3 linked regions of the Solidesulfovibrio fructosivorans JJ] genome follow. The protein of the gene in region 1 binds, or shares a complex with, the protein of each later gene. Links are inferred from orthologs where the notes say so. Each region holds a gene or a part of one and is shown on either strand. Other genes may lie near its edges. The genes, in order: tsaD, tsaE and tsaB.

Region 1 (3,034 bases):
GCCCGTCACGCTCTCCCCGCCCGTGATGGAACACACGATGGTCGAGCGCAGGATTTCGATGACCGGGCTCACCGAGCAGCGATCCTGGTAGCATTTCTGCCCCCGGAAATCGTCGCGACGGTGGATGAGGTAGAGCTTTTTGACCAGCCGGGACAGATAGAGGGATTCCTCAAGGGCCGAGTTGCCGCCGCCGATGACGGCCACGGTCTGTCCCCGGAAGAAGTTCCCGTCGCAAAGGGCGCAGTAGGATACGCCCTTGCCCGCGAATTCCTTTTCCCCGGGGATGCCCACCCGCTTGTAGCGGGCGCCGGTGCAAAGGACCACGGCCGTGGCCTCGATGGTCTCGTCGCCGACCGTGATGCGGTGGACGCCGTCGACGGTTTCGATGGCCCGGACCTCGTCCCCGACGCGGTCCACGGCGTAATGGCCGAGGTGGGCGGCCATGAGATCGGCCAGCTTCCAGCCCTCGATGCCGTCCGGAAATCCGGGATAGTTCTCGATCAGATGCGTCATGAGCATCTGACCGCCCGGGGACAGCTTCTCCACCATGGCCACGGACACATCGGAGCGGGCCAGATACAGGGCGGCCGTAATCCCGGCCGGGCCGCCCCCGATCACCACGGCGTCATAACGTTTCATGAACTACAAAGCCTTTTGGGTGAGCATTTCCTTGATGCTGCTTTTGGACACGGCGCCGGTGATCTGCTCGACCACCTCGCCGCCCTTGAAAAGGATCAGGGTGGGGATGGCGCGGATGCCGTACTTGCTGGGAGTGCTCGGGTTTTCGTCCACGTTCATCTTGGCCACTTTGACCTGGCCGGTGTACTCGTTGGCCAGCTCGTCGATGACGGGACCCATGGCCCGGCAAGGCCCGCACCACGGAGCCCAGAAATCCACCAGGACCGGCAGATCGCACTGCAGGGCTTCGGCCTCGAAATTCGCGTCGCTGAGTTGAATGGCCATGGTTGCATACTCCTTTTGTGGCTTGGCCGGCCGCCAGGCGGCCGGGTTATCTCCGAATTGGAATGCGGCGGAGCGTGGTCCGCCGCCTGACCGTTACGCAGTCTGCAACTTTGCAAACCTATTGCGGCTCGGGCCGCCTGTCAACAGATGGCCGCCCGAGGGAAGGCCCGGTTCGGTAATCCCAGGGCACCTTCCGCCCCCGCGGCACGGCATCGAGGTCGAGGCCGTGGGTCAGGCCGGCCCGCCCGAGCAGGCAGCCCGTGGCCGCGATCATGGTGGCGTTGTCGGCGCACAGTTTGGGTTGCGGCAAAAAAAGAGGCAGGCCGCGCCTGGCCGTCAGGTCCGTGAGCATCTCCCGGATGCGGCTGTTGGCGGCCACGCCGCCGGCGGCCAAAAGCGCGCGCACAGGCCCTGTGTCACGGGCGTCGAGCGCCCGCTCCATCTTGACGCGAAGGGTGTCCGCGATGGCGAAATTGAGCGCGGCGCAGACCTTGCGCATGGCCATGGGCCAGTCGAGCGGGTCGATAGGCCCGCCCGGGGACGGCATGACGTCCAGGCGCAACTCGGAATGGGCGGCAACGTACGTGGCCACGGCGGTTTTAAGGCCGCTGAAGCTGAAATCGAGGTTCCGGTTGTCGAGAAATGGTCTTGGGAAAAGGCCGCGCTCGGCTTCGATATCCCGGCCGAGCGCGTCGATGTAGACGCCGCCGGGATACGGCAGGTTCAGCGACTTGGCCGCCTTGTCGAAGGCCTCGCCGGCGGCGTCGTCGAGGGTGCGACCGAGCACCGCGATGTCGAGGGCCGATCGCAACAGCATGATCTGCGTGTGTCCACCGGAAACCAGCAGTCCCAGGGCCGGATACGGCACATCCCGGCCGATGGCCGCGGCCATGAGGTGGGCGTGGAGGTGGTCCACGCCGATAAGAGGCTTGCCGGCCCCCAGGGCGAGGGCCTTGGCCGTGGCCAGACCGATGAGCAGGCTGCCGAGAAGCCCCGGCCCCCGGGCCACGGCCAAGGCGTCGACATCGGCGAGGCCAAGACCCGTTTCGGTGAAAAGGGCGCGCAAAAGCGGCCCCATGCGGCGCAGATGCTCCCGCGAGGCCAGCTCCGGCACCACGCCGCCGAAAAGCGCGTGGACATCAATCTGGGAAGCGAGCTTTTCCGCCACGGGACGGCCGTCGTCGCACAGGGCCACGGCCGTCTCGTCGCAGGAGGTCTCGATGCCGAGACAAAGCATGGCGTCTTAGGACTGGCGCGCCTTGGCGTAGATTTCCACCACCTTGGCCACGTCGTTTTTGCTGCCGATAAAAAGCGGCACCCGCTGGTGCAGTTCCTCGGGTTCGATGGACAGGATGTCGCGCGCGCCGTCGCTGCCCATGCCGCCGGCCTGCTCGCACACGAAGGACAGCGGCGAGGCCTCGCACAAAAGCCGCAGCTTGCCCTTGGGCTTTTTGGGATCGCGGTGGTCGGCCGGATAGAGGAAAACGCCGCCGTAAAGCAGATTGCGGTGGAAGTCGGCCACAAGCGACCCGATGTAGCGTCCGGCGTAGGGCTGGCCGCGCAGGTTGTCCGAACCCTTGAAGTACCGGACGATCTCCTTGGTCGGTTCGTCCCAGAAATTCCAGTAGGCTTCGTTGACCGAATAGACCCGTCCGGTTTCGGGAATCTTGATGTCGGGATGGGAGAGCAGGAATTCGCCCACGCTCGGGTCCAGGGTGAAGCCGTTGACGCCCCGCCCGGTGGTGTACACCATCATGGTGGAGGTGCCGTAGAGGAAGTAACCGGCGGCCACCTGTTCGGAACCGCGCTGGAGCAGGTCGCACAGCTTGTCGCCGCCGCATTCGCCCTTGGTGCGGTAGATGGAAAAGATGGTGCCCACGTTGACGTTGGCGTCGATGTTGGACGAGCCGTCAAGCGGGTCGAAAATGAGGAAGTAATCGCCTTTGGGGAACTGGTCCGGGATGCGGACCAGGTCGGCGTTTTCCTCGGAGGCGATGGCGCAAAGCACCCCGGATCGCTCCATGCGGTGGATGAGCACCTTGTTGGCGTATTCGTCGAGCTTTTGGACCTG
Region 2 (3,103 bases), on another replicon or contig:
TTGCCGCCGGGGCCAAGGCACAAGGGCCATGCGGCTGCTTCCGGCGGAAGATTGCCCTCGCGGCCGTTGCCATGGGAAAACGGCCGCGAGGCGTTATGAGCGGGCCGCGTCGACTAGACGCAGGCCACGGCCGGGCCTTCGCCCAGCCCGAAGGCGTCGTGCAGGGTGCGCACGGCCAGCTCGAGGTATTTTTCCTCGATCAGACAGGTGATCTTGATTTCCGAGGTGGCGATCATGAGAATGTTGATGTTTTCCTTTTTGAGCAGGGTGAACATCGTGGAGGCGACCCCGGAATGGCTGCGCATGCCGACGCCGATGACCGACACCTTGCACACGTGGATGTCGTGCTGGATGTCGTCGGCGCCGATCTCGGGACGCATATGGTCGAGGATGGCCAGCGTCTTGTCGAGGTTGGCCCGGGAGACGGTGAAGGTCATGTCCGTGTGACCGTCGCGCCCGGTGTTCTGGATGATCATGTCGACCAGGATGCCGGCCTCGGCGATGGGGGCGAAGATGGCGGCCGCGACCCCGGGGGTGTCTTTGACGTTGCGCACCGTGATGCGGCACTGGTCCTTGTCGTAGGCGATGCCCGAAACCAGGACGTCTTCCATTTCCGTATCCTCCGAAGTGACCAGCGTGCCGGGATCGTCGGTGAAGGTCGAGCGCACCCGGACCGGGACATTGAATTTCTTGGCCAGCTCCACCGAGCGGATCTGCAGAACCTTGGCCCCCTGGCTCGAAAATTCCAGCATCTCGTCATAGGAGATGCGTTCGAGCTTGCGGGCCGCCGAGCACAGGTTGGGATCGGTGGTGTAGACGCCGTTGACGTCGGTGTAGATCTCGCAGACCTCGGCCTCGAGCGCCGCGGCCAGGGCCACGCCCGTGGTGTCCGAGCCGCCCCGGCCGAGCGTGGTGACGCGGCCGTGGCAGTCCACGCCCTGGAAACCCGCCACCACCAGCACGTCGTAGCCTTCGAGCATGGCGTGCAGGCGGGGGGCGTCGATTTCCATGATCCGGGCCCGGGTGAAATTCGAATTGGTGGTGATGGGAATCTGGTGGCCCAGGAGCGAGCGGGCGCGCAGCCCGGCATCCTTGGCCAACATGGTGAAAAGAGCGACCGAGGCCTGCTCGCCGGTGGTGACCAGCACGTCGAGTTCAGCCGGGTCGGGATCGGCGGAAAATTCCCGGGCCTGGGCCAAAAGCCGGTTGGTCTCGCCGGACATGGCCGAAAGGGCCACCACCAGCTTGTAGCCAAGGGCGTGGGCCTTTTGCACCCGGGCCAGGACCAGACGCATGCGCTCCAGCCCCTTGACCGACGTTCCGCCGTATTTCTGCACGATAATCCGCATTGTTGCCTCCAAAGGTGCCGGAGCGTGCGGCTTCCGGCACGGCGTCGCGCCGTTACGTGGCGAGGGATCGGGCCAGGGCCGCCAAAGCCGCCCGGCCGCGCTCTCCGGCGGCGGTGATCCGGCAGCGCCGTCCCGATTCGGCCGGGAGCCAGTCGATTTCCAGGCGGTCGGCGGGCTGGGCCGCCCGGGCGAGGTATTCGGCCCACTCCACGACCACCAGGGCATCCTGGTCCGCGGCCGTCTCCAGATGTTCGTCCACGCAGGGGTCGCCGCCGGCGATCCGGTACAAATCCACGTGGAAGGTCTCGGGGGTCGTGGGATAGACGTTGACGATGTTGAAGCTCGGACTGGCCACTTCCGCCGCGTCGCCGCCCGGCAGGGCGGTCACCATTCCCCGGACGAGCGTGGTTTTGCCCGAACCGAGTCCGCCGCGCAAGAGCAAAGCCGCCCGTGTCGCTGGATCGGAAGCCAAAACGGCCAGTTTCCGGCCGAGCGCCAGCGTCGCTTCCGTATCGGGCAGGGACAGGGTCAGCGGCTGCGATCCAGCGTCCATCGCCGGAACTATTTCTTGTCCACCAGCGTGCCGAGAACGTCGCTCATGCCGATAATGCCGACCACCTTTCCCTGGGCGTCCGTTACCGGAATGGTGTGGTAGCCCTTGTCGGTCATAAGCGACGCGACCTCGTCGATGCCGGTCTCCGGCGAAACGGTGGCGGGATTGCGCGACATGGCGTGGACGGCGGTCAGCGCCGACATTTTCTCCACTTCCCGGTCGAGGTCCTTCATGGACCCGAGCGGAATGAAGCCGTCGAGGAGCGAAAAGACCGAGGGCAGCGACAGTTTCTTCTGCTGGGCGACAAGGTCGGCCTGACAGAGAATGCCGGTCAGCTTGCCGGCGGCATTAAGGACCGGCATGCCGTTAAATCCCTTCTCGAGGAGAAGTTTGGCCGCAGCGCTTATTTCCGTGTCTTCGGTGATGGTGACGACATCGCTGGTCATCATGTCCTTGGCTTTAAGCATGATCACTCCGTGAGGGCCCGGGGCAGCATATCGGCGATTTCCGAGGCCAGATTGCCCCGTCTGGGGTACAAGGCGGCAAGGCGCGCGCCGGCAAGTCCATGCCAATACACCGCAATGCAGGCGGCAAGCAAGGGGGAAAGCGGGGAGCAGGCAAGCGCCGCGGCAAGTCCGGAGAGCACGTCGCCCGAGCCGCCAACGGCCAGATTGGGCGCGACGACCGGGCTTACAGCCGCCGACCCGTCCGGCGCGGCCACCACCGTCGCCGGCCCCTTGAGCACGGCCACGCAGCCGTAGGTCGCGGCCAGGGCTCGGGCGGACTCCAGCCGGTCGGCCTCCACAGCCGGGATATCCGTGCCGAGAAGCCTCGCCGCCTCGCCGGGATGGGGCGTGATGACAACCTCAGACCCGATTTTTTCCTTCAGCTCCGGATCAGTTGCCAGGAAAAAGAGGCCGTCGGCGTCGAGGACCAGCCGGGAGGGCAGCGGCAAAAGGGCGCGCAGGAACGCCCCGGTGTCCGGATGACGGCCAAGGCCCGGCCCCAAGGCCACCGCGCCGGCCGTGGACACGAAGTCGCGCACCGCCCTCGCGTCGTCGGGGCCGAAATGGTCGCCCGCGCCCACGGGCAGGGTCATGACGTCGGGATGGCCGGCCTTGAGCGCGATTTCCACCGCGCCCGGACAGGCCACGCTGACGAGCCCCGCCCCGGCCCGAAGCGCCCCAAGCCCGGCCAAAAG
Region 3 (3,145 bases), on another replicon or contig:
GGCCTTCTGGGCCAGCTCCTGGGTGGAGATGCTGCGCCCGCTGGCGCCCGATGCCGCGCCAAGGCCCACGCCCAGGGCCGAAGCGGTGGAGGTGCCGATCTGGACGTAGTAATAGTCCTCGGCGCTCTGGTTGCCGGAGCCGAAGTGCACCTTGAGCTTGCCCGAAGAGTTGAGGCCGGAGCCGGTGTGGGTGCTGGCGGACAGGTTGCCGTTCAAAAGATAGATGCCGTTGAAGTCCGTGGCGTTGGCGATTCGGGTGATTTCCGAAGCCATGGCCTGGTATTCGGAGTCGATGATGAGGCGCTGGTCCGAGGTGTAGGTGCCGGTGGCGGCCTGTTCGGCCAGTTCCTTCATGCGGATGAGCTTTTCGTCCACGACCTGGAGCGCGCCGTCGGCGGTCTGGATCATGGAGATGGCGTCGTTGGCGTTTCTCACGCCCTGGTTGATGGCGGCGACATCGGCGCGCATGAGCTCGCGAATGGCCAGGCCGGCGGCGTCGTCGGCGGATGAGTTGATGCGCAGGCCCGAGGACAGGCGCTGGGTCGAAGTGGCCAGGGCAGAATAGGAATTCGAGAGGTTACGGGCCGCATTGGCGGCCATTCCGTTGTAATTGATGCTCAGCGACATGGTTGTTTCCTCCTTGAATGGATGCGGGCGTCCTTGCCCTTCGTGCTTTCCCGGTTGCGGCCGCGGGCCCTCGACCGACGACAACCGGTTGCGTGCCTTTTTCACCGTTCTTATCGACGCCGCCAAATCGATTCTTTAGCGTCCCCCGTCGGGCCGTGAGAAAAAATTCAAGACGGTCTGGAGCGACGATTCGCGGGAAACAGGAAGAGGCCCATGATGGCCTTGCGGCCGCAACCGTCGGCTTCCCGACGCCGCCGGTTTTGCTTCACGTGGCGGTATCGGCGGCTAACAGCTTCGATTTGCTGCGGTTGTTCGGAGAAAAGGCGGGCGTCGCGGAATTGACGCGACCCTTCGCGCGTCGGAAGGGCTACGCGAAAAGCCCAACGGGCCGTTGCCCCGGGCGGCGGCGGCGTCGACGGGGCCGGGGCGCGGGTGTTTTTTTGAAGCGGGTGGCGGCGGGTGAAACTTCAGGAAGGGGGCGCGCGCGGCGGGAGAACCCGTTGAAAGGGGTTTCCCTTTCGCGTCCCGCTCCGTCTTCGGAAAAACTCATTCCCGTGTGACCGCGTCCTTGAGCATGGTCCGGGCCGTTTCCGGGGACAGCCCCCGGCCGGCGGCCAGGGTGGCCAGGTTTTCCTCGGCGTCGGACGGGCGCAGGTAGAGGGGCTCGACCTGGCCGGGGCCGTAGGCCGCTTGCCGGGCCAGCTTCAGCACGGTGTCGGGGTCGGGCTGGTCGCCGTCCCCGGGGATGGCGGCCAGGGGCGCGGCGCGAAGCAGGGCGGCCCGGTGGCGGGTCGCGCCGTCACCGACCAGGGTCAGCGGCCCGACGGCGGCTCCTTCGGCGACCCGGGCGGCGGCGGCGTCGAGGAAGAGCGCCTCGGGCGGCCCCATGGGCACCAGGTCGCCGTCGGCCAGGAAGGGCTGGAGGTAGACCTGTCCGTTTCGGGCATGGGTGACGGCGATGACCGCGCCGGTGGCATGGCGGGCGGCCGAGGCGGCCAGGAGCGGCAGATATTCGAGGCCGGCCATGGGCGCGCCCGTGGCCAGGGACAGGCCGAGCGCCGTGGCCAGGGCCACCCGGATGCCGGTGAAGCTGCCCGGGCCGCGCACGCAGGCGATGCCGGCGAGGTCCGCCGGGGCCAGTCCCGCCGCCGTCAAAATGTCGGCGACCATGGGGGCCAGGACCGCCGCCGCGTGGCCGGTGGCGGCGTTTTCACGGACCAGCGTCTCCCGTCCGGGCCGTCCAAGCAGCACGGTCAGGCGCGGCGAGACGCCGTTTATGACGAGCAGCGGCCCTGCGGCCGGCAAGGGGCGCGCGTCAGCCATTGAGCACGCTTAACTGCCGGCGGATGTCGTTGACCGTGGCCAGAAGCATCAGCGCGATGAGAAAGGCCAGCCCGAGCCTTGTGGTCAGCGCCCGCATGCGGGGGCTCACCGGTTTGCGCATGATGATTTCCAGGGTGTAGAAAAGCAGGTGGCCGCCGTCCAGGACCGGGATGGGCAGCAGGTTCAGCACGCCGAGGTTGACGCTTATAAGCGCGGCCAGGGCCACCACGTTGCCGATGCCCTCCGCCGCCTGCTTGCTGACCATCTGGGCGATCATGATGGGGCCGCCGAGGCTGTCCAGGGGCACCACCCGCTCGATGAGCTTGAGCAGGCCCGTGTAGGTCACCGCCACCACGTCCCAGGTCTGCCTGACGGCCTCGCCGGCGGCCGAGCCCGCGCCCATGGGCACGGCCCGGGTCTTGCCCGAGGCCACGATGCCGACCAGCGGCGCGCTTTCCTTCTCGCCGAAGAGGTTTTTGATGGTGCGCATGACCGGGGTCAGGGTGAAGGTCAGGTCCTTGCCGTCGCGGCGCACGGTGAGGGCGACGGGCTTGCCGCCGCCGCCCCGGATGGAACGGGCCATCTCGTCCCAGTTGGCCACGGGAGCGCCGTTTATGGCCGTGATGGTGTCGCCGGCGGTGATTCCCGCCTGTTCCGCCGGGCTGTCGGCCTGGACCTGGCCGACCACGGGCAGCATCTCGAAACGGCCCTCGGCCACGAGCAGGCACCAGAAAAGCAGCCAGGCCAGGAAGAAGTTGAACAGCGGCCCGGCCGCCACCACGATCATGCGCTGCCAGGCCGGGCGCAGCTTGAATTCCTCGTGCGGGGCGAAACCGTCCGGTATGGGATCGTCCGGGTCCTGTCCCACGAGCTGCACGTAGCCGCCGAGCGGAATGGCGGAAAGCTGGTAACGGGTCTTGCCCCGGGTAAATCCCAGCAGTTTGGGGCCAAAGCCCAGGGAAAAGGTGGCCACGCCCATGCCAAAGGTCCGGGCGGCCAGGAAGTGCCCCAGTTCATGGAAGAAGATGAGGCCCCCCAGAACCAGGGCCACGGCGACGATGCTTTGAATCATGCTGACTCGGGTGCTCCCCGGCGGTCGTATCAGGCGTCGGGGGCGGGTTTTGCGCGGCCGGCCCGTCGCCGGAACACTCCGGTCGGGCGCGCGGCCGATGCATTATAATAAGCGGCCTTGGCG

Evidence for each region.
Region 2: the proteins of tsaD (region 1) and tsaE are in contact, whole or in part, in a crystal structure (PDB 6N9A), measured with the Thermotoga maritima proteins. The link is inferred for Solidesulfovibrio fructosivorans JJ] from one-to-one orthologs. Residues at the interface, in WP_004082750.1 of Thermotoga maritima: Cys10, Asp11, Arg49, His50, Leu82, Gly84, Gly135, Gly136, Glu154, Thr155, Leu156, Asp157, Asp158, Ser159, Glu162, Asp165, Lys166, Arg169, Leu170, Tyr175, Lys213, Thr214, Leu217, Tyr218, Gln221, Arg222, Asn324; in WP_004082108.1 of Thermotoga maritima: Leu37, Gly38, Lys46, Lys57, Val59, Lys60, Ser61, Thr63, Phe64, Thr65, Leu66, Met67, Val69, Pro71, Tyr82, Arg83, Leu84, Asp86, Asp88, Phe89, Asp93, Ile128, Asp130, Glu131, Arg134.
Region 3: the proteins of tsaD (region 1) and tsaB are in contact, whole or in part, in a solved structure (PDB 4WQ4), measured with the Escherichia coli proteins. The link is inferred for Solidesulfovibrio fructosivorans JJ] from one-to-one orthologs.

The regions. Positions count from the first base shown.
Region 1 is NZ_AECZ01000001.1:280,887-283,920, forward strand. What follows is about bases 142-3,023. They hold tsaD (tRNA (adenosine(37)-N6)-threonylcarbamoyltransferase complex transferase subunit TsaD), read right to left. Parts: upstream 2,201-3,023; coding sequence 1,082-2,200; downstream 142-1,081. Other genes in these bases: trxB (thioredoxin-disulfide reductase), read right to left, coding at 142-639; trxA (thioredoxin), read right to left, coding at 643-963; fbp (class 1 fructose-bisphosphatase), read right to left, coding at 2,207-3,023. Also shown: more of trxB, read right to left, coding at 1-141; more of fbp, read right to left, coding at 3,024-3,034.
Region 2 is NZ_AECZ01000011.1:21,722-24,824, reverse strand. The notes cover bases 153-3,103. They hold tsaE (tRNA (adenosine(37)-N6)-threonylcarbamoyltransferase complex ATPase subunit type 1 TsaE), read right to left. Parts: upstream 1,903-3,103; coding sequence 1,402-1,902; downstream 153-1,401. Other genes in these bases: DESFRDRAFT_RS09445 (bifunctional ADP-dependent NAD(P)H-hydrate dehydratase/NAD(P)H-hydrate epimerase), read right to left, coding at 2,372-3,103; DESFRDRAFT_RS09450 (CBS domain-containing protein), read right to left, coding at 1,911-2,369; DESFRDRAFT_RS09460 (aspartate kinase), read right to left, coding at 153-1,349. In the rest of the region: more of DESFRDRAFT_RS09460, read right to left, coding at 114-152. UniProt on the Escherichia coli protein: Required for the formation of a threonylcarbamoyl group on adenosine at position 37 (t(6)A37) in tRNAs that read codons beginning with adenine.
Region 3 is NZ_AECZ01000002.1:275,308-278,452, forward strand. The notes cover bases 63-3,055. They hold tsaB (tRNA (adenosine(37)-N6)-threonylcarbamoyltransferase complex dimerization subunit type 1 TsaB), read right to left. Parts: upstream 1,951-3,055; coding sequence 1,174-1,950; downstream 63-1,173. Other genes in these bases: DESFRDRAFT_RS02735 (flagellin N-terminal helical domain-containing protein), read right to left, coding at 63-627; rseP (RIP metalloprotease RseP), read right to left, coding at 1,943-3,022. Also shown: more of DESFRDRAFT_RS02735, read right to left, coding at 1-62. UniProt on the Escherichia coli protein: Required for the formation of a threonylcarbamoyl group on adenosine at position 37 (t(6)A37) in tRNAs that read codons beginning with adenine.